Regions from separate parts of the Isoptericola sp. NPDC057559 genome, predicted to be linked through region 2. Evidence: predicted binding sites of a transcription regulator. Region 2 holds the regulator's gene; the other holds the start of a gene.
The links. The regulator LexA, encoded in region 2, represses DNA repair genes until DNA is damaged. The targets are predictions, from matches to a motif close to TCGAACANNTGTTCGA.
Positions count from the first base shown of each region.

Region 1: ruvA (Holliday junction branch migration protein RuvA) is a predicted target of LexA. The motif match lies at 2,966-2,981, and genes of this name have one in related genera.

Region 1 covers NZ_JBHVFQ010000017.1:54,132-62,707, forward strand. Annotated here, with positions in the region: gene ACFU5J_RS15585 (hypothetical protein) at 1-569, shown strand, start outside; gene pdxT (pyridoxal 5'-phosphate synthase glutaminase subunit PdxT) at 615-1,259, shown strand; gene ACFU5J_RS15595 (YebC/PmpR family DNA-binding transcriptional regulator) at 1,267-2,025, shown strand; gene ruvC (crossover junction endodeoxyribonuclease RuvC) at 2,309-2,899, shown strand; gene ruvA (Holliday junction branch migration protein RuvA) at 3,011-3,637, shown strand; gene ruvB (Holliday junction branch migration DNA helicase RuvB) at 3,630-4,724, shown strand; gene yajC (preprotein translocase subunit YajC) at 4,904-5,350, shown strand; gene secD (protein translocase subunit SecD) at 5,478-7,607, shown strand; gene secF (protein translocase subunit SecF) at 7,607-8,576, shown strand, end outside.
Region 2 covers NZ_JBHVFQ010000042.1:7,726-16,301, reverse strand. Annotated here, with positions in the region: gene ACFU5J_RS21100 (class I SAM-dependent methyltransferase) at 1-247, opposite strand, end outside; gene hflX (GTPase HflX) at 373-1,938, shown strand; gene ACFU5J_RS21090 (ATP-dependent DNA helicase) at 2,037-4,097, shown strand; gene ACFU5J_RS21085 (L-lactate dehydrogenase) at 4,107-5,066, shown strand; gene lexA (transcriptional repressor LexA) at 5,121-5,945, opposite strand; gene ACFU5J_RS21075 (LysM peptidoglycan-binding domain-containing protein) at 6,196-6,534, shown strand; gene nrdR (transcriptional regulator NrdR) at 6,660-7,187, shown strand; gene ACFU5J_RS21065 (DUF5302 domain-containing protein) at 7,343-7,528, shown strand; gene serA (phosphoglycerate dehydrogenase) at 7,623-8,576, opposite strand, start outside.

The DNA.
Region 1 (8,576 bases), on a different contig from region 2:
CCGGGCGGACCGGCTCGCTGACGACGGCGTTCGGCGTGAGCGCGTCGTTCGGCGCGACGGACACGGGGACCGGCTGCAGCGCCGGCACCGGCGGGACGACGACCATCCCGGTGCGCGGGACCGCGACGCTGTGCCTGGCCGTGGCCGTGGCGGCCACCGCGCCGAGCACCACCCAGGGCCTGTCGGGCACGATGTCGGTGGCGCTCGCGGCGAGCATGCCCGGCACCTCGTGGACGGACACGGGCACCATCGTGAGCGGCGCGGTGGGCGCGGCGACCGTCCCGGCGCCGACGCTGAGCTGCGGCGCCCTCGGCCTCGTCTCCGTGACCTTCAACTGGACCGCGGTCACGAGCGCGACCCGGTACCAGTTCACCTTCGGGCCGGCGGCCACCCCCACCACCGTGCAGGTGCCGGCCGGCACGACGACCTACCAGGTGACCGGCGTGGCCACCAACGCCACGGCGCGGGTGCGCGCCGAGCGGGTCTTCCCGAGCGTCACGTGGACGTCGGTGGCGTCGAGCGCACGCACGTACTCCATCGCCCTCGGCCTGATCGGCACCTGCGCCTGACGGCCGGGGCGGGGACGTCGCCGCCGGCGCCTCTACACTGCCCCGGTGACCACGACGATCGGCGTCCTCGCCCTGCAGGGCGACGTGCGCGAGCACGCCGCCGCCCTCGAGCAGGCGGGTGCCCGCGCGGTGAGCGTCCGCCGCCCGGCCGAGCTGGACGCCGTCGACGGGCTGGTGCTGCCCGGCGGCGAGTCGACCACCATCGACAAGCTGCTGCGCCTCTTCGAGCTCGCCGACCCCCTGCGCGGCCTCATCGGGCAGGGGCTGCCCGTGTTCGGCTCCTGCGCCGGCATGATCCTGCTCGCGGACCGGATCGAGGGCGGCACGGCCGACCAGCGCACGCTCGGCGGCATGGACGTGGTCGTGCGGCGCAACGCCTTCGGCCGCCAGGTCGACTCGTTCGAGGCGGACCTGCAGGTGGCGGGCGTCTCGGACGCCCCGGGCGGGCGCCCCGTGCGCACCGCGTTCATCCGCGCGCCGTGGGTCGAGGAGGCCGGCCCGCAGGTCGAGGTCCTGGCCCGGATCCCGGACCGCTGGGCGGACGGCTCCACGGTGGGGCCCGCCGCCGGTAAGATCGTCGCAGCACGTCAGGGACGGCTGCTCGCCACCGCGTTCCACCCGGAGATCACGGGGGACGCGCGCGTGCACGGGCTGTTCGTCCGGATCGTCCAAGCATCGCGAAGGAGTTAGGGAGCGCATGTCAGGTCACTCCAAGTGGGCCACGACCAAGCACAAGAAGGCGGCGATCGACGCCAAGCGTGGCAAGCTCTTCGCAAAGCTGATCAAGAACATCGAGGTCGCCGCGCGCACCGGTGGCGGTGACCCCGCCGGCAACCCGACCCTGTTCGACGCCATCCAGAAGGCGAAGAAGTCGTCGGTCCCCAACGACAACATCGAGCGCGCCCTCAAGCGCGGCTCCGGCGAGGGCGCCGACGCCGTCGACTACCAGACGATCATGTACGAGGGCTACGGCGCCAACGGCATCGCCGTCCTCGTCGAGTGCCTCACGGACAACAAGAACCGCGCCGCCTCCGAGGTCCGCCTCGCGTTCAGCCGCAACGGCGGCAACCTGGCGGACCCGGGCTCCGTGTCCTACCTGTTCTCCCGCAAGGGCCTCGTCGTCGTGCCCAAGGCCGACGGCGTCACCGAGGACGACGTCATGCTCGCCGCCCTCGACGCCGGTGCCGAGGAGGTCAGCGACGAGGGCGAGGTCATCGAGGTCCTCTCCGAGGCCACCGACCTCGTCGCCGTGCGCACCGCCATCCAGGAGGCGGGCATCGAGTACGACTCCGCCGACTCCATCTGGCACCCGTCCATGGAGGTCGAGGTCGACGTCGAGGGCGCGCGCAAGATCATGCGCCTCATCGACGCGCTGGAGGACAGCGACGACGTCCAGAACGTGTACGCCAACTTCGACGCCTCGGACGAGGTCATGGCGGCGCTGGACGAGGACTGATCCTCTTCTCCCGCTGCTGACCGCGGGCTCTCGGCTGGGGCGCGGGGGCCGGGCGGGGAATGCCGCGAGGCGCGCCATCCGGCCGCTCGTTCCTCGCGGCCTCCCGCCAGGCCCGGCCAGCCTCGCGGCATTCCCCGCCCGGTCCCCGCGCGTTCGTGCCTGGCCGCCGCTCCGGCGCCACGGTTCGTTCCTCGTGGTGGGGGAGAGGCAGGGTGATGTGTGGAGTGCGGGACCGTGGTCGCGCCTGCGTGGGGGTGTCCGCGGTGCGTGAGATGGTGACCGCGTGCGAGTGCTGGGGGTGGATCCGGGGCTGACCCGGTGCGGGGTCGGCGTCGTCGACTCGTTGCCGGGACGCAGGGCCCGGATGGTCGACGTCGGGGTCGTGCGCAGCGAGCCCGAGCTGAGCGTGGACCTGCGCCTGTTGCGCATCGCCGAGGGGCTCGACGAGTGGCTCGAGCGCACCGTGCCCGACGTCGTGGCCGTGGAGCGCGTGTTCGCGCAGAACAACCTCAGCACCGTGATGGGTACGGCGCAGGTCGCCGGCCTGGCGATGGTCGCCGCCGCGAAGCGCGGGGTGCCCGTCGCGATGCACACCCCCAGCGAGGTGAAGGCCGCCGTCACCGGGTCCGGCCGGGCGGGCAAGGAGCAGGTCCAGCGGATGGTCGCGCGCATCCTCGGGCTCGACGAGCTGCCCCGGCCCGCGGACGCCGCGGACGCCCTCGCCCTCGCGGTCACCCACCTGTGGCGGCCCTCCGGCGCGCTGCAGGGCGGGGAGCGCAACGAGCTCACGCCGGCGCAGCGCGCCTGGGCCGCGGCGGAGCGCTCGGCGCGCACCGGGTCGCACCGTGGCGCCCCGTCCCGGACGGCCCGCTGACGACGGGGGTGCCGGCCTCCCCGTGTCGCGTCCGGGAGCGTCGGCACCGGTTGTTACAGTGACGCCTCGTACGGGTGTTCGACGGATGGCCAGTTCGACGGAAGGACCACGGTGATCGCCTCCCTGACCGGCACGGTCACGCACGTGACGCTCGAGCGGGCCGTGCTCGACGTCGGCGGGGTCGGGTACCTCGTCCACGCCACCCCCGGCACCCTGGCGGGGCTCCGGGTGGGGGAGCGCGCCCAGCTGCACACCACGCTCGTCGTCCGCGAGGACTCGATGACCGTGTTCGGCTTCGCCGAGGCGGACGAGCGCGAGGTCTTCGAGACGGCGCAGTCGGTCTCCGGCGTCGGCCCGCGGATCGCGCTCGCGATGCTCGCCGTGCTCACCCCCGACGCCCTGCGCCGCGCCGTCGCGAGCGAGGATCTCGCGGCGCTGCGCCGCATCCCCGGCGTCGGGCCCAAGAGCGCCCAGCGCCTCGTGCTCGAGCTGTCCGGCAAGCTCGGCGCGCCGGCCTCCGCCGCCGCCGGCGGCGTCGTGCCCGACGCGACGCCCGTCGCCCCGGGCGACCCCGCGCGCGACCAGGTGGTCGAGGCGCTCGTGGGTCTGGGCTGGGCCGCCAAGGTCGCCCAGGACACGGTCGACCGCGTCGTCGCGGACGCCGGCGACGACGGCCCCGTGGACGTCGCCGCCACGTTGCGGGCGGCGCTGCGCTCGCTGGGCGGCCGACGTGGCTGAGCCGCTGGAGCCGGAGTACGGCGGCGAGCGGCTCGTCACCTCCTCGGCCGACGACGTGGAGCGCGCGGCCGAGGCGGCGCTGCGGCCCAAGAACCTCGGCGAGTTCGTCGGCCAGCGCGTCGTGCGCGACCAGCTCTCCCTCGTCCTCCAGGCCGCGCTGGCCCGTGACGCCTCGCCCGACCACGTGCTGCTGTCCGGCCCGCCCGGCCTCGGCAAGACGACGCTCGCGATGATCATCGCGGCCGAGCTGGGCACGTCGCTGCGCGTCACCAGCGGTCCGGCGATCCAGCACGCGGGCGACCTGGCCGCCGTCCTCTCCTCGCTCGAGGAGGGCGAGGTGCTCTTCATCGACGAGATCCATCGCCTCGCGCGCCCGGCGGAGGAGCTCCTGTACGTCGCGATGGAGGACTTCCGCGTCGACGTCGTCGTCGGCAAGGGCGCGGGCGCCAGCGCGATCCCGCTGGCGCTGCCGCCGTTCACCGTGGTGGGCGCGACCACCCGCTCCGGGCTGCTCCCGGCCCCGCTGCGGGACCGGTTCGGCTTCACCGGGCACCTCGACTTCTACGACGCCGCGGAGCTGGAGCGCGTCATCCTGCGCTCGGCCGGCCTGCTGGGCGTGGACCTGCAGCACGCGGCCGCGCACGAGATCGCCGGCCGGTCGAGGGGCACGCCCCGCATCGCCAACCGGCTGCTGCGCCGCGTGCGCGACTGGGCGCAGGTGCGCGGGGACGGCCGGCTGGACCTGCGCGCCGCCCGCGCCGCCCTCGAGGTCTACGAGGTGGACCCGATCGGCCTCGACCGGCTCGACAGGTCCGTCCTCGACGCCGTCTGCCGCCGGTTCGGCGGCGGGCCCGTCGGCCTGAGCACCCTCGCGATGACCGTCGGCGAGGAGCCCGACACGGTCGAGACCGTCGCGGAGCCGTACCTGGTGCGCGAGGGGCTGCTCGGCCGCACCCCGCGCGGGCGCGTCGCGACGGCGGCCGCCTGGGAGCACCTCGGCCTCGAGCCCCCGCCCGGGGCGTGGGGCGCACCGCTCGGCGGCACCCTCTTCGACGAGGCCGCCGAGAGCGGCGAGCAAAGCACCTAGACTGGTGGTGCCCGGCCGCTGGCGGCCCGGGCCGGAACTCGACGGGTGCCGTGCTCGTTGGGGCCCGTACGCACAGGTTCGCGAGCAGACGCGGAGCTGTGCCCGGCGTGCCGACCGGCGCGCCGCGACGCCCGCCCGTCGAGCACCGACCGCCGGGCAGCGACAGACAAGGACGCTCCGTGGACTTCTCCATCATCATTCTCTTCGTGGTCCTCGCCGGCCTCATGTTCTTCATGAGCTCGCGGTCGCGAAAGCAGCAGCGCGCGCAGCAGGAGTTCCGGTCGCAGCTCGCCCCGGGCCAGGAGGTCATGACCGGCTCCGGCCTCTTCGGCACCGTGGTGGAGATCGACGAGGAGAACGACACCGTCACCATCGAGTCGAGCCCCGGCACGCAGACCCGCTGGCTCCGTGCGGCGATCGCCAAGCGCGTCGACACGCCGGTCGAGGACGCCACCGAGGCGGCCGACGAGACTGACGTCACAGCCGACCCCACCGCGACCGGTACGATCACCTCCGGCGACGGTCGCATCGACGTCCCCGACGACCTGTCGAGCCTGGACACCGCGCAGCGGGAGTACCGGGACCAGCAGCGTCGCGACGAGGGCGAGACCGGCACCACGAAGTGACAGCACCAGCGACATGGGACGGCGGGCGCTCGCGCCCGCCGGCCTGACAACGCGCCGGTCGGGGTGATCCCGGCCGGCGCCATCACGCGTCGACCCTCGGCGGCGCGCAGACGGGAAGAGACAGAAGTTGGCGAACTCACGCACGAAGCGGTCGCGTTCGGCGCGCACCCTCGTGGTCTTCACGATCCTGACGATCGTCCTGCCGTTCCTCGCCCTCGGCGCCGGCGTCTTCTGGGACGCCAAGTCCGACTCCAACCCGGACGGCGCGAGCTGGGCCCCGGGCCTGGCGCTCGACCTGCAGGGCGGCACGCAGCTGATCCTCACGGCCGACACCACCGACGGGTCGCAGGTGACGTCGGAGACGATCGACGAGTCGATCAACGTCATCCGGCAGCGCATCGACTCCTCGGGCGTCTCCGAGGCCGAGATCACCGCCCAGGGCTCGAAGAACATCGTCGTCGGGATCCCCGGCGAGGTGTCGCAGGAGACCATCGACCTCATCTCCCAGCCCGCCCAGATGCGCTTCCGCCCGGTGCTGACCTATGCCGCGGGCACGCCGACGCCCGAGCCGTCCGCCTCGCCGAGCGGCGACGCCGAGGGCGCGTCCTCCGACGACGCCGCGGCCGACGACGCGAAGGCAGACGAGAGCGCGGACACCACGCCGAGCGGCAAGAGCGCCGGCGCGGCCGTGACCCTGCCCTCGGACCTCGCCAACGCCACCGACCCGACGGCGACGCCCACCGCGACCGCCACGTCCGGCGACGGCGCGTCCTCCGACCCCTCGCCGACGTCGACGCCGGCCGAGGGCGACCAGGCCGCGACGTCCGACCCGAGCGACCTCGCGCAGGTCACGCCGGAGATCCAGTCCCAGTTCGAGAAGCTCGACTGCACCGACCCGGAGAACCTCAAGGGCGGCGGCGGGGACGACCCCGACAAGCCGCTGGTGACCTGTGACGAGACCGGTGCGGTCAAGTACATCCTCGGCCCGGTGGAGATCGAGGGCACCCACATCGCCAACGCGAGCTCGGGCCTGGTGCCGGGGCCGAACGGCACCACCACCAACGAGTGGGGCGTCTTCCTCGACTTCGACTCGGAGGGCGCGAAGGCGTTCCGCGAGACCACGGGCCGCCTCGCCACGCTCGAGGCGCCGCGCAACCAGTTCGCCATCGTCCTCGACACCCTGGTGGTCTCGGCCCCGTCCGTGTCGCAGGCGATCACGGACGGCAGCGCCGTGATCTCCGGGTCCTTCACGCGGGACTCGGCGGCCACGCTCGCCAACCAGCTCAGCTTCGGCGCGCTGCCGGTGCAGTACACGGTGGAGAGCCAGGAGGTCATCTCCGCGACCCTCGGCTCCGAGCAGCTGCGCAACGGCCTCATCGCGGGTCTCATCGGCCTCGCGCTCGTCGTCGTGTACTCGCTGCTGCAGTACCGCACGCTGGGCCTGCTCACCGTCGCGTCGCTGGTCGTCGCCGGTGTCATCACCTACCTGTCCATCGCCCTGCTCTCCTGGGGGATGGGCTACCGGCTCTCGCTCGCGGGCGTCGCCGGTCTGATCGTCGCGATCGGCTTCACCGCGGACTCGTTCATCGTGTACTTCGAACGCATCCGTGACGAGCTGCGTGACGGGAGAACTCTGGCCTACGCCGTCGAGCGCGGCTGGGCCCGCGCGCGGCGCACGGTGCTCGCGGCGAAGGCCGTCAACCTGATCTCGGCCGTCATCCTGTACTTCCTCGCCGTCGGCGGCGTGCAGGGCTTCGCGTTCACCCTGGGCCTGACGACGATCATCGACGTCGCCGTGGTGTTCTGGTTCACGCACCCGATGATGGAGGTCATCACCAAGATCCCGTTCTTCCGGGACGGTCACCTCTGGTCCGGCCTGTCGCCGGAGCGGCTGCGCGCGGGCTCCGGCCCGCGGTACGTCGGCGCCGGGCGGGTCCGGATGCCGGAGCCGGCCGTGGCCGGCGCCGCCCCGGCCGGCGACACGACCGAGGTCGAGCCCGAGGCCGCCCGTGTGCCCTCCGGCGCGCCGACGTCGGCGGAGCCCACGGCCCCTGAGCCTGTGCACAGCGGCGCGCGGCAGGCCGCGGGTCCCGCGACCGACGCGTCCGGCCGTCGCCTGACGATCGCCGAGCGCCGCGCCGCCGAGCGTCGCGCGGCCGCGGCCCAGGAGGCCGAGCCCGACCCAGGACCCGACGACGGTGCGTCGCCCTCGGCGACCGGTGAGAACCCCTCCGGCACGAACGAGGAGAGCCGCTGATGGCCCGCATCAACTTCGCCCAGTGGGGCAACGACCTGTACACGGGCCGCCGGTCCTACCCGATCGTGCAGCGCCGCCGGCGCTGGTTCGTGATCGCCGCGGTGCTCGCGATCGCCTCGATCCTCATCATCGCGATCAAGGGCCTCACGCTCGGCATCGACTTCCGCGGCGGCACGGAGTTCACCGTGACGAACGCGTCCTCGACCGAGCAGCAGCTCGCGATCGACGTCGTGCACCAGACCCTCCCCGGTGAGGAGCCCCGCGTCGCGATCGTGGGCGGCTCGTCGGTCCGCGTGCAGACCGAGGAGGTGACGCCCGAGCAGGAGTCGGAGATCGTCGCCGACCTCGCCACGGCGTACGACGTGGACGAGTCGACGATCACCACGTCGTTCGTGGGCCCGACCTGGGGCGCCGGCGTCTCGACCCGGGCCCTGTGGGGCACGGTCGTGTTCGTGCTCGCCGCGGCGCTGTTCATGGCCGTGTACTTCCGCGCCTGGCGGATGTCGGTGGCGGCGATCATCGCCATGCTCGGCGACCTGCTCATCTCCGCCGGCGTGTACGCCGCCATCGGCTGGGAGGTCACGCCGTCGACGATCATCGGCTTCCTGACGATCCTCGGCTTCTCGCTGTACGACAAGATGGTCGTCTTCGACAAGGTCCGCGAGAACACCGCGGACGTGCTCACCCAGACGCGCAGCACCTACGCGGAGCGGGCGAACCTCGCCGTCAACCAGACGCTGGTCCGGTCGATCAACACCTCGGTCGTGGCGCTGCTGCCGGTCGCGAGCATCCTGTTCGTGGGGGCGTTCCTGCTGGGTGCGGGCACGCTGCGCGACCTGTCGCTGTCGCTGTTCGTCGGTATCGCCGTCGGCGCCGCCTCGTCCCTCTTCCTCGCGACCCCGCTGGACGTCTCCCTGCGGGAGCGTGAGCCCCGCATCGCGGCGCACACGAAGTCGGTGCTCGAGGCCC
Region 2 (8,576 bases):
AGGTCAGCGCCATCGTGAGGGCGATCGGGCCCCAGCCGCAGCCGAGGTCGAGGAGGTCGCCGGTCGCCGGCGGCACCGGCACCTCGCGCAGCAGCACCTGGGTGCCCTTGTCCACGCCCCCGGGGGAGAAGACCCCGCCCGCGACGTCCACCTCCACGTCCTGGCCGGCCAGCCGGACGACGGCGCGGCGGCGCTCGGCGTCGGAGGCCGGGCGGGCGGTGAAGTAGTGGTCGGGCTGCTCGGTCACCCGCCGATCCTAGGTCGCCCGCGGCCCGGACCCACGAAATTCTCTCCGCCGGGACGATCTCGCGTGGGACCCTTGTTGGAGCAGAAGGACGGCCAGGCCGTCGATCCCGACCCGAGAGGCACACCTTGACCCACACCCCGACCAACCCCGACACCCCGCAGGCCGACGAGACCTCCGGCGCCGAGAGCACGGCGGCCGACCGGCGCGCGGCCGAGCGCGACGCCCAGGCGATCGCGCAGGACGTCGTGGCTCGGGTGCTCGCTCGGGCCGGGACGGCGCGCGCCGAGGGCGCCACGGTGCACACGACGCACGACGGCGACCAGCTCGACCTGGAGGAGCGGATCTCGCTGCGCCGCGTGGGCGGGCTCTCCACGGAGCTCGAGGACGTCACCGAGGTCGAGTACCGGCAGCTGCGCCTGGAGCGCGTCGTCCTCGTCGGCCTGTACTCCGGCGGCGAGGCCGCCGCCCGTGACGCCGAGGTCTCGCTCCGCGAGCTCGCGGCCCTCGCGGAGACGGCAGGCTCGCAGGTCCTCGACGGCCTGCTGCAGCGCCGGCAGAAGCCCGACCCGGGTACCTACCTCGGGTCCGGCAAGGCGGCCGAGCTGGCCGAGGTCGTCGCCGCCGTGGGCGCCGACACGGTCGTCGCGGACACCGAGCTGGCGCCCTCCCAGCGGCGCGCGCTCGAGGACATCGTCAAGGTGAAGGTCGTCGACCGGACCGCCCTGATCCTCGACATCTTCGCCCAGCACGCCAAGTCGCGTGAGGGCAAGGCGCAGGTCGAGCTCGCGCAGCTCGAGTACCTGCTCCCGCGCCTGCGCGGCTGGGGCGACTCGATGTCCCGCCAGGCCGGCGGCCAGGTGGGCGGCCAGGGCGCCGGCATGGGCTCCCGCGGCCCCGGTGAGACGAAGATCGAGCTGGACCGCCGGCGGATCCGCAACCGGATGGCCAAGCTGCGCCGCGAGATCGCGGCGATGGCGCCCGGGCGCGAGACCAAGCGGCTGGACCGCAAGCGGCACGGCGTGCCGAACGTCGCGATCGCGGGCTACACGAACGCGGGCAAGTCGTCGCTGCTCAACGCGATGACCGACGCCGGCGTCCTCGTGGAGAACGCCCTGTTCGCCACGCTGGACCCGACCGTCCGCAGGTCGCGCACCGAGGACGGGCGGCCGTACACCCTCACCGACACCGTCGGGTTCGTGCGCCACCTGCCGCACCAGCTCGTGGAGGCGTTCCGCTCCACCCTCGAGGAGGTGGGCGACGCCGCGCTGCTCCTGCACGTGGTCGACGTCTCCCACCCGGACCCCGAGGGGCAGATCGCCGCGGTCCGCGAGGTGCTGGCCGAGATCCCCGGCATCGCCGACGTGCGCGAGGTCGTGGTGCTGAACAAGGCCGACGTCGCCGACCCGGCCGTGGTCGGTCGCGTGCAGCGTCGCGAGCGGCACAGCGTCGTCGTGTCCGCCCACTCGGGCGAGGGCATGGCCGAGCTGCGCGAGCTGGTGGCCGCCGAGCTGCCCCAGCCGCAGGTCGAGATCGACCTCGTGGTGCCGTACTCCCGCGGCGACCTCGTGCACCGCGCGCACGAGACCGGCGGCTCCGTGGCCGAGGAGCACCTCGCCGAGGGCACGCGCCTGCGCGGTCGCGTCGACGAGGGCCTCGCGGCGGAGCTGCGGCACGTCGCCGTCACGGGCTGACCACCCGGCGGCGGGCGCTCCCCCGGGGGCGTCCGCCGCCGTCCCCCGTCCTCGGCGCGCGGCGTCCGGGGGTCGGTGACCCGCCCTAGGATCGTCGGGTGACCTCCGCCGACACCCCCGACGCCCAGCAGCTCCTCGACCTGGCGGTGGGGGCGCTCGGCGGCGGCCGGCGCGACGGGCAGCACCAGATGGCGGCCGCCGTCGCAGAGTCAGTCGAGGAGGGCCGGCACCTGCTCGTCCAGGCCGGCACCGGCACCGGAAAGTCGCTCGCCTACCTGGTGCCCGCCGTGCGGCACGCCGTCGTCGACGGCAAGCGCGTCATCGTCTCGACGGCCACCCTGGCGCTCCAGCGCCAGGTCGTGACGCGCGACCTGCCCCTGGTCGCGGAGGCGGTGGGGCCGAAGCTGCCGCGCGCGCCCAAGGTGGCGCTGCTCAAGGGCTGGCACAACTACCTGTGCAAGCACAAGGTCACCGGCGGGTACCCGGTCGAGGGCGCCACCCTGTTCGACCTGCCCGCCGACCCCGGCCCGGGCGAGGGCGCCGGTGCCGAGCAGCACCCCGCGCCCACCGCGTCGCGCGGCCGCGGCGGTCGTGCGGACGACGCCGCGAGCCTCGCCGACCACGTGCGGCGGCTGCACGCCTGGGCGGACGAGACCGACACCGGCGACCGCGACGACCTCGTCCCCGGCGTCCCGGACCGCGCCTGGCGCCAGGTGTCGGTCACGGCCCTGGAGTGCCTCGGCAACCGCTGCCCCCTGCTGACGGAGTGCTTTCCGGAGCACGCCCGCGCCGCGGCGCGCGAGGCCGACGTCGTCGTGACCAACCACGCGATGCTCGGCATCGCCGTCTCCGGGAGCCCCGGCGTGCTGCCCGAGCACGACGCGGTCGTCGTCGACGAGGCCCACGAGCTCGCGGAGCGCGTGACCGCGGCCGCCACCGTCGACCTCTCCCTGACCGTGGTGGAGCACGCCGCGCGCCTCGCGCGCCGCCACGGGGGCACCGAGACCTCGGCGCTCGACGCGGCGTCCCAGCAGCTCGGCACGCTGCTCGCCACCGCCCCGGCGGAGCGCTTCCCCCAGGGCCTGCCCGACGACCTGCGCGTGGCCGTCGCCGCCGTGCGCGACGCCGCGCGGGAGCTCCTCACCCGGCTCAAGCCCGCGGGGGAGCCCAAGGGCCAGGCCGCGCCGGACGCGGGGATGAAGATGGCGCAGTCCGCCGTGCTGCAGCTCTTCGAGGTCGCGGAGCGCATGGCGGCGGAGGACACGACGGCGGACGTCCTGTGGTGCTCCCGGCCGCCCGAGAACGCCCCCTGGGCCGGCGACGGCGTCACCCGGCTGCACGCGGCGCCGCTGGCGGTGGCGGGCCTCATCCGCACGCACCTGCTCGGGGAGGCCACGGGCGTCTTCACCTCCGCGACCCTCGCGCTCGGCGGCACCTTCGACCCGGTCGCGCGGTCCCTCGGCCTGGCGGGCTCGGGCGGCACGGACGAGACGGCCGACTGGACCGGTCTCGACGTGGGCAGCCCGTTCGACTACCCGCGCCAGGGGATCCTCTACGTCGCCCGGCACCTGCCCGCCCCGGGCCGCGAGCCGACCACCGACGCCCAGCTCGACGAGATCGGGGGCCTCATCGAGGCCGCCGGCGGCCGCACCCTCGGGCTGTTCTCCTCCCGGCGCGCGGCGCTCGCCGCGGCCGAGGCGATGCGTGAACGGCTCGACGTGCCGATCCTGTGCCAGGGCGACGACCAGCTGCCCACCCTGGTGAAGGCGTTCGCCGACGACCCGGCGACGTGCCTCTTCGGCACCCTGTCGCTCTGGCAGGGCGTGGACGTCCCCGGGCCCAGCTGCCAGCTGGTGCTCGTCGACCGGATCCCGTTCCCGCGCCCGGACGACCCGGTGAAGGCCGCCCGGGCTCGCTCGGTCGAGCAGGCGGGCGGCAACGGGTTCATGCAGGTCTCCGCCACGCACGCGGCGCTGCTGCTGGCCCAGGGCGCCGGCCGCCTGGTGCGCACGGGGGACGACCGGGGCGTCGTCGCGGTCCTCGACCCGCGGCTGGCGACGGCCCGCTACGGGTCGTTCCTCACCCGGTCGATGCCGGACTTCTGGCCCACCACCGACGGCGAGCTGGTCCGCGCTGCGCTGCGGCGCCTGGACACCTAGCCTGGGCCCGTGGACGGCACACGCAGCACGACCAAGCTCGCGATCGTCGGCGCCGGCGCGGTGGGTTCCACCCTCGCGTACGCGGCGCTCGCCCGGGGGGCGGCGCGCTCCGTCGCCCTGATGGACGTCAACCGCGCCAAGGTCGAGGCCGAGGTCCTCGACCTGCGGCACGGGAGCATGTTCATCCCGCAGGCGGAGATCGAGGGCTCGGACGACGTCGAGGTGTGTCGCGGGGCGGACGTCGTGGCCGTCACCGCCGGGGCCAAGCAGAAGCCGGGCCAGAGTCGCCTGGACCTGGCCGAGGCGACCGTGGGCCTCACCCGCACGATCCTGCCGCAGCTCCTCGAGGTCGCCCCGGACGCGGTCTACCTCATGGTGACGAACCCCGTCGACGTGGTGACGTACGCGGCGCAGGAGATCAGCGGGCTGCCGCGCGAGCGCGTCTTCGGCAGCGGCACCGTCCTCGACTCCTCCCGGCTGCGCGACGCGCTCGCCCGGCACTGCGGGGTCGCCGTCGGCAACGTGCACGCGAACATCGCGGGCGAGCACGGCGACTCGGAGATCGTGCTGTGGAGCTCGGCGACGATCGCCGGGGTGCCGCTGCTGGACTGGCGCCCCTTCCGCGGGCGGCCGCCGCTCGACGAGCCCGCCCGGCACCGGATCGCCACGGACGTGGTGGAGTCCGCCTACCGGGTCATCGCCGGCAAGGGGGCCACGAACTACGCCGTGGGGCTGGCGGCGACCCGCATCATCGAGGCGGTCCTCAACGACGAGCACCGCGTGATGAACGTGTCGTCGCGCCTGGACGGCTTCTACGGGATCAGCGACGTCTGCCTCTCCGTGCCGTCCCTCGTCGACCGGCGCGGTGTGGCGGAGACGATCGACACCCCGCTGTCCGACGACGAGGTCGCCGGCCTGCGGGCGTCGGCCGAGGGCATGCGCGAGGTGCAGCGCCGACTCGGCCTCTGAGCCCCTGACGCGCCGGACCCCCGGCCCGGTGCGGGCCGGGGGTCCGGCGTCTCGTCAGAGGCTGCGGAGCACGGCCACGACCCGGCCGAGCACCTGGGCCTCGTCGCCCGGGATGGGGGAGTAGGCGGCGTTCTGCGGCATGAGCCACGTGTGGCCGCCGGTCTGCTTGAAGGTCTTGACCGTCGCCTCGCCGTCGATCATCGCGGCGACGACCTCGCCGTTCTCCGCGACCGGCTGGCTGCGCACGACCACCCAGTCGCCGTCGCAGATGGCGGCGTCGACCATCGAGTCGCCCGCCACCTTGAGCAGGAACAGGTCCCCGTCGCCGACGACCTGGCGGGGCAGGGGGAAGACGTCCTCGACGACCTGCTCGGCGAGGATCGGGCCGCCCGCCGCGATCCGGCCCACGAGCGGGACGTAGGAGGGTGCCTCGGCCGGCTGCGCGTCCGAGCCGGCGACCGACCCGGCGACGAATCCCGGCGTGCGCGGCGCGGAGACCTGTCCCTCGCCGTCCGACGTCGCGGGCGCCTCGGGGTCGACGACCTCGATCGCGCGCGGCCGGTTGGGGTCGCGGCGCAGGAAGCCCTTGCGCTCCAGGGTGGTGAGCTGGTGCTTGACCGACGAGGGGCTCGCGAGGCCCACGGCCTCGCCGATCTCCCGCATGGTCGGCGGGTACCCGCGGTCCTCGACGGAGCGCCGGATCGTCTCGAGGACGCGCCGCTGGCGCGGGGTGAGCCGGTCGGCCGAGGGGACGATCTCGCTCACCGACGCGAGCGCGGCCTCGGGGGCGACAGGCGTGTCCTCGGGGGTCTCCTGCCGCGCCGGCCACGGCGTGGCAACCGTCGTGGACGCCGGGGCCTGGTCCCGTCCGCTGGTCATCGCGTTCTCCGTCCTGCAGGGGCGCGGCCCGCGGGCGGGCCGATGAAATCCGACAAACCTTCCATCGCGCTGCTGGTCACTCTAGGCCAGTTCCGGCCCGACATCAAACATCTGTTCGATCAGCCCTCGACCGTGTCGCCGGGACGTGGTACACCTAGTACAGCAGTTCGACGTACAGGTGTTCGACGAACGGATGTTCGACGGCAGCCGCCCGACGGGCGACGACGCGACGTGAACCGGAGGCAGGACGATGCAGAACCCGCGCAGCACCACCGACGCACCCGGGTTCCTCGGGCTGGGCGGGCTCCGGCTCACCCGGCGGGGGCGCGTCGTGATCGCCGCCCTCGTCCTGCTCGTGCTGGTCGCCGCCGGGCTCGTGGGCCAGCGCGCCGTCGCGGACGCGCCGGGGTCGGGCGTGGAGGTCCGGCTCCACACGGTCCAGCCGGGCGAGACCCTGTGGCAGTACGCGCGCTCGGTCCGGGACACGGGCGACGACCTGCGTGACGTCGTCGCCGACCTGCGCCAGCTCAACGGCCTCACGACGGCCGAGCTGCAGGCCGGTCAGGTGGTCCTCCTGCCCGAGGACTGAGCGCGCGCTGCGCGACCTGGGCGGCGACGGTGCGAGGATGGACCCTGCTTGCGCCGGGCGCGGCGTCCCGCTTACCTTGTCGGGCAGCCGGGCGCCGGTCCGGAGCCGAGCGCAGGAGACCAGCGATGCACTGCCCGTTCTGCCGCCACGCGGACTCGCGAGTCATCGACTCGCGCACCTCCGACGACGGTTCGTCCATCCGCCGACGGCGGCAGTGCCCGGCGTGCCAGCGCCGCTTCACGACGATCGAGACGGCGAGCCTGTCCGTCGCCAAGCGCTCCGGCGTCACCGAGCCGTTCAGCCGTGACAAGGTCGTCGCCGGGGTGCGCAAGGCGTGCCAGGGCAGGCCCGTGAGCTCCGACGACCTCGCGCTGCTGGCGCAACGGGTCGAGGAGACGCTGCGCGCGTCGGGTCGTCCCGAGATCGAGGCGAACGAGGTCGGGCTGGCGATCCTGGGGCCGCTGCGCGAGCTGGACGAGGTGGCCTACCTGCGGTTCGCGAGCGTCTACCAGTCGTTCGAGTCCCTCGAGGACTTCGAGAGCGCGATCACCTCCCTGCGCGCGGAGCGCGAGGCGCGTGCCGACGACGCGGAGCGGGACGGGGGCACCGAGGGCGCGGAGCCCGCGACCGTCGGCCGCGACGCGTCGCGCTGACCCAGGGCTCAGCGACCGTTCGCGGCCCCCGGGTGCCCGCTCCGGGCGCAATGCTCTTGGCGCGACGCGCGGCGGTAGAGCATGCTGGTCGGCACCAGGTGCTGCGCGGTCTGCCGTGCGAGCACGTCCACCCCGACGATGACGAGGTGATCGTGATGACGACGGACGACGCCAAGGGCGCCAAGCCCAGCGAGGACACGAAGGCGCGCTTCCGGGAGGCGCTGGAGCGGAAGAACGCCGCCAGCCACCCGACCGCCGGCAAGGACGGCAACACGGGGCAGGTGCACGGCTCGGAGACCTCCGGCCCCGTGCAGAAGATGTTCCGCCGCAAGTCCGGCTGAGCAGTCCGGTCCCACGACCACGCGAGGGCGTCCCCGGGTCTCCGGGGACGCCCTCGGCGTGTGTCGGCGTGTGTCGGCCTGTGTCGGCGTCGTGTCAGCGCGCGGCCGGGCCGGGCGGGAACTCGGGCCGCTCGAAGGCGTCGCGGATGCGCAGCCGGATCGTCGACGGCATGGCCTGCAGCTTCGCGGAGGCGCCGCGCTGCGTGACGTCCGAGATGTCCGTGACCACGTAGCCGACCTCGCCGCGGGTGGCGAGCATCTGCGCCTCGATGTTGGCGCCGTGGTCCGCGAAGACCTGGTTCACGGCGGCGAGGACGCCCGGCACGTTGCGGTGCAGCAGCATGATGCGGCCCACGCCGGTGTGCGCGAGCTGCAGGTTGGGCAGGTTGACCGAGAGGGTCGTCGAGCCGGTCTGCACGAAGTCCCGGAGCTTCTTCGAGACGAACTCGCCGATGGCCTCCTGCGCCTCCTCGGTGGAGCCGCCGACGTGCGGCGTGAGGATGACGTTGGGCAGGCCGCGCAGCGGGGAGGTGAACTCGTCGCCGCGCTTCTTCGGCTCGGCCGGGAAGACGTCGACGGCGGCGCCGCCCAGGTGGCCCGACAGGATGTGCTCCCGCAGCGCCTCGAGGTCGACCACGAAGCCCCGCGAGAGGTTGAGGAAGATCGCTCCCGGCTTCATCCCCGCGAACAGGTCGGCGCCGAAGAGGCCGGCGTTGCCGGGGCGCCCGTCGACGTGGATCGTCACGGCGTCGGCCTCGGCGAGGAGCTCCTCGACCGTCTCGACGCGGTGGGCGTTGCCCAGCGAGAGCTTCTCGGCGGTGTCGTAGAAGACGACCCGCATGCCGAGGTTCTCCGCGAGGACCGACAGCTGGGAGCCGATGTTCCCGTACCCGATGATGCCGAGGGTGCGGCCGCGCACCTCGTGCGCGCCGTCGGCGGTCTTGTCCCACACGCCGTCGTGCAGCGCCTTGTCCCGCACGCTGAGGCGGCGGGTCAGGGAGATGATCTCCGCCACCGCGAGCTCCACCACCGAGCGCGTGTTGGAGTA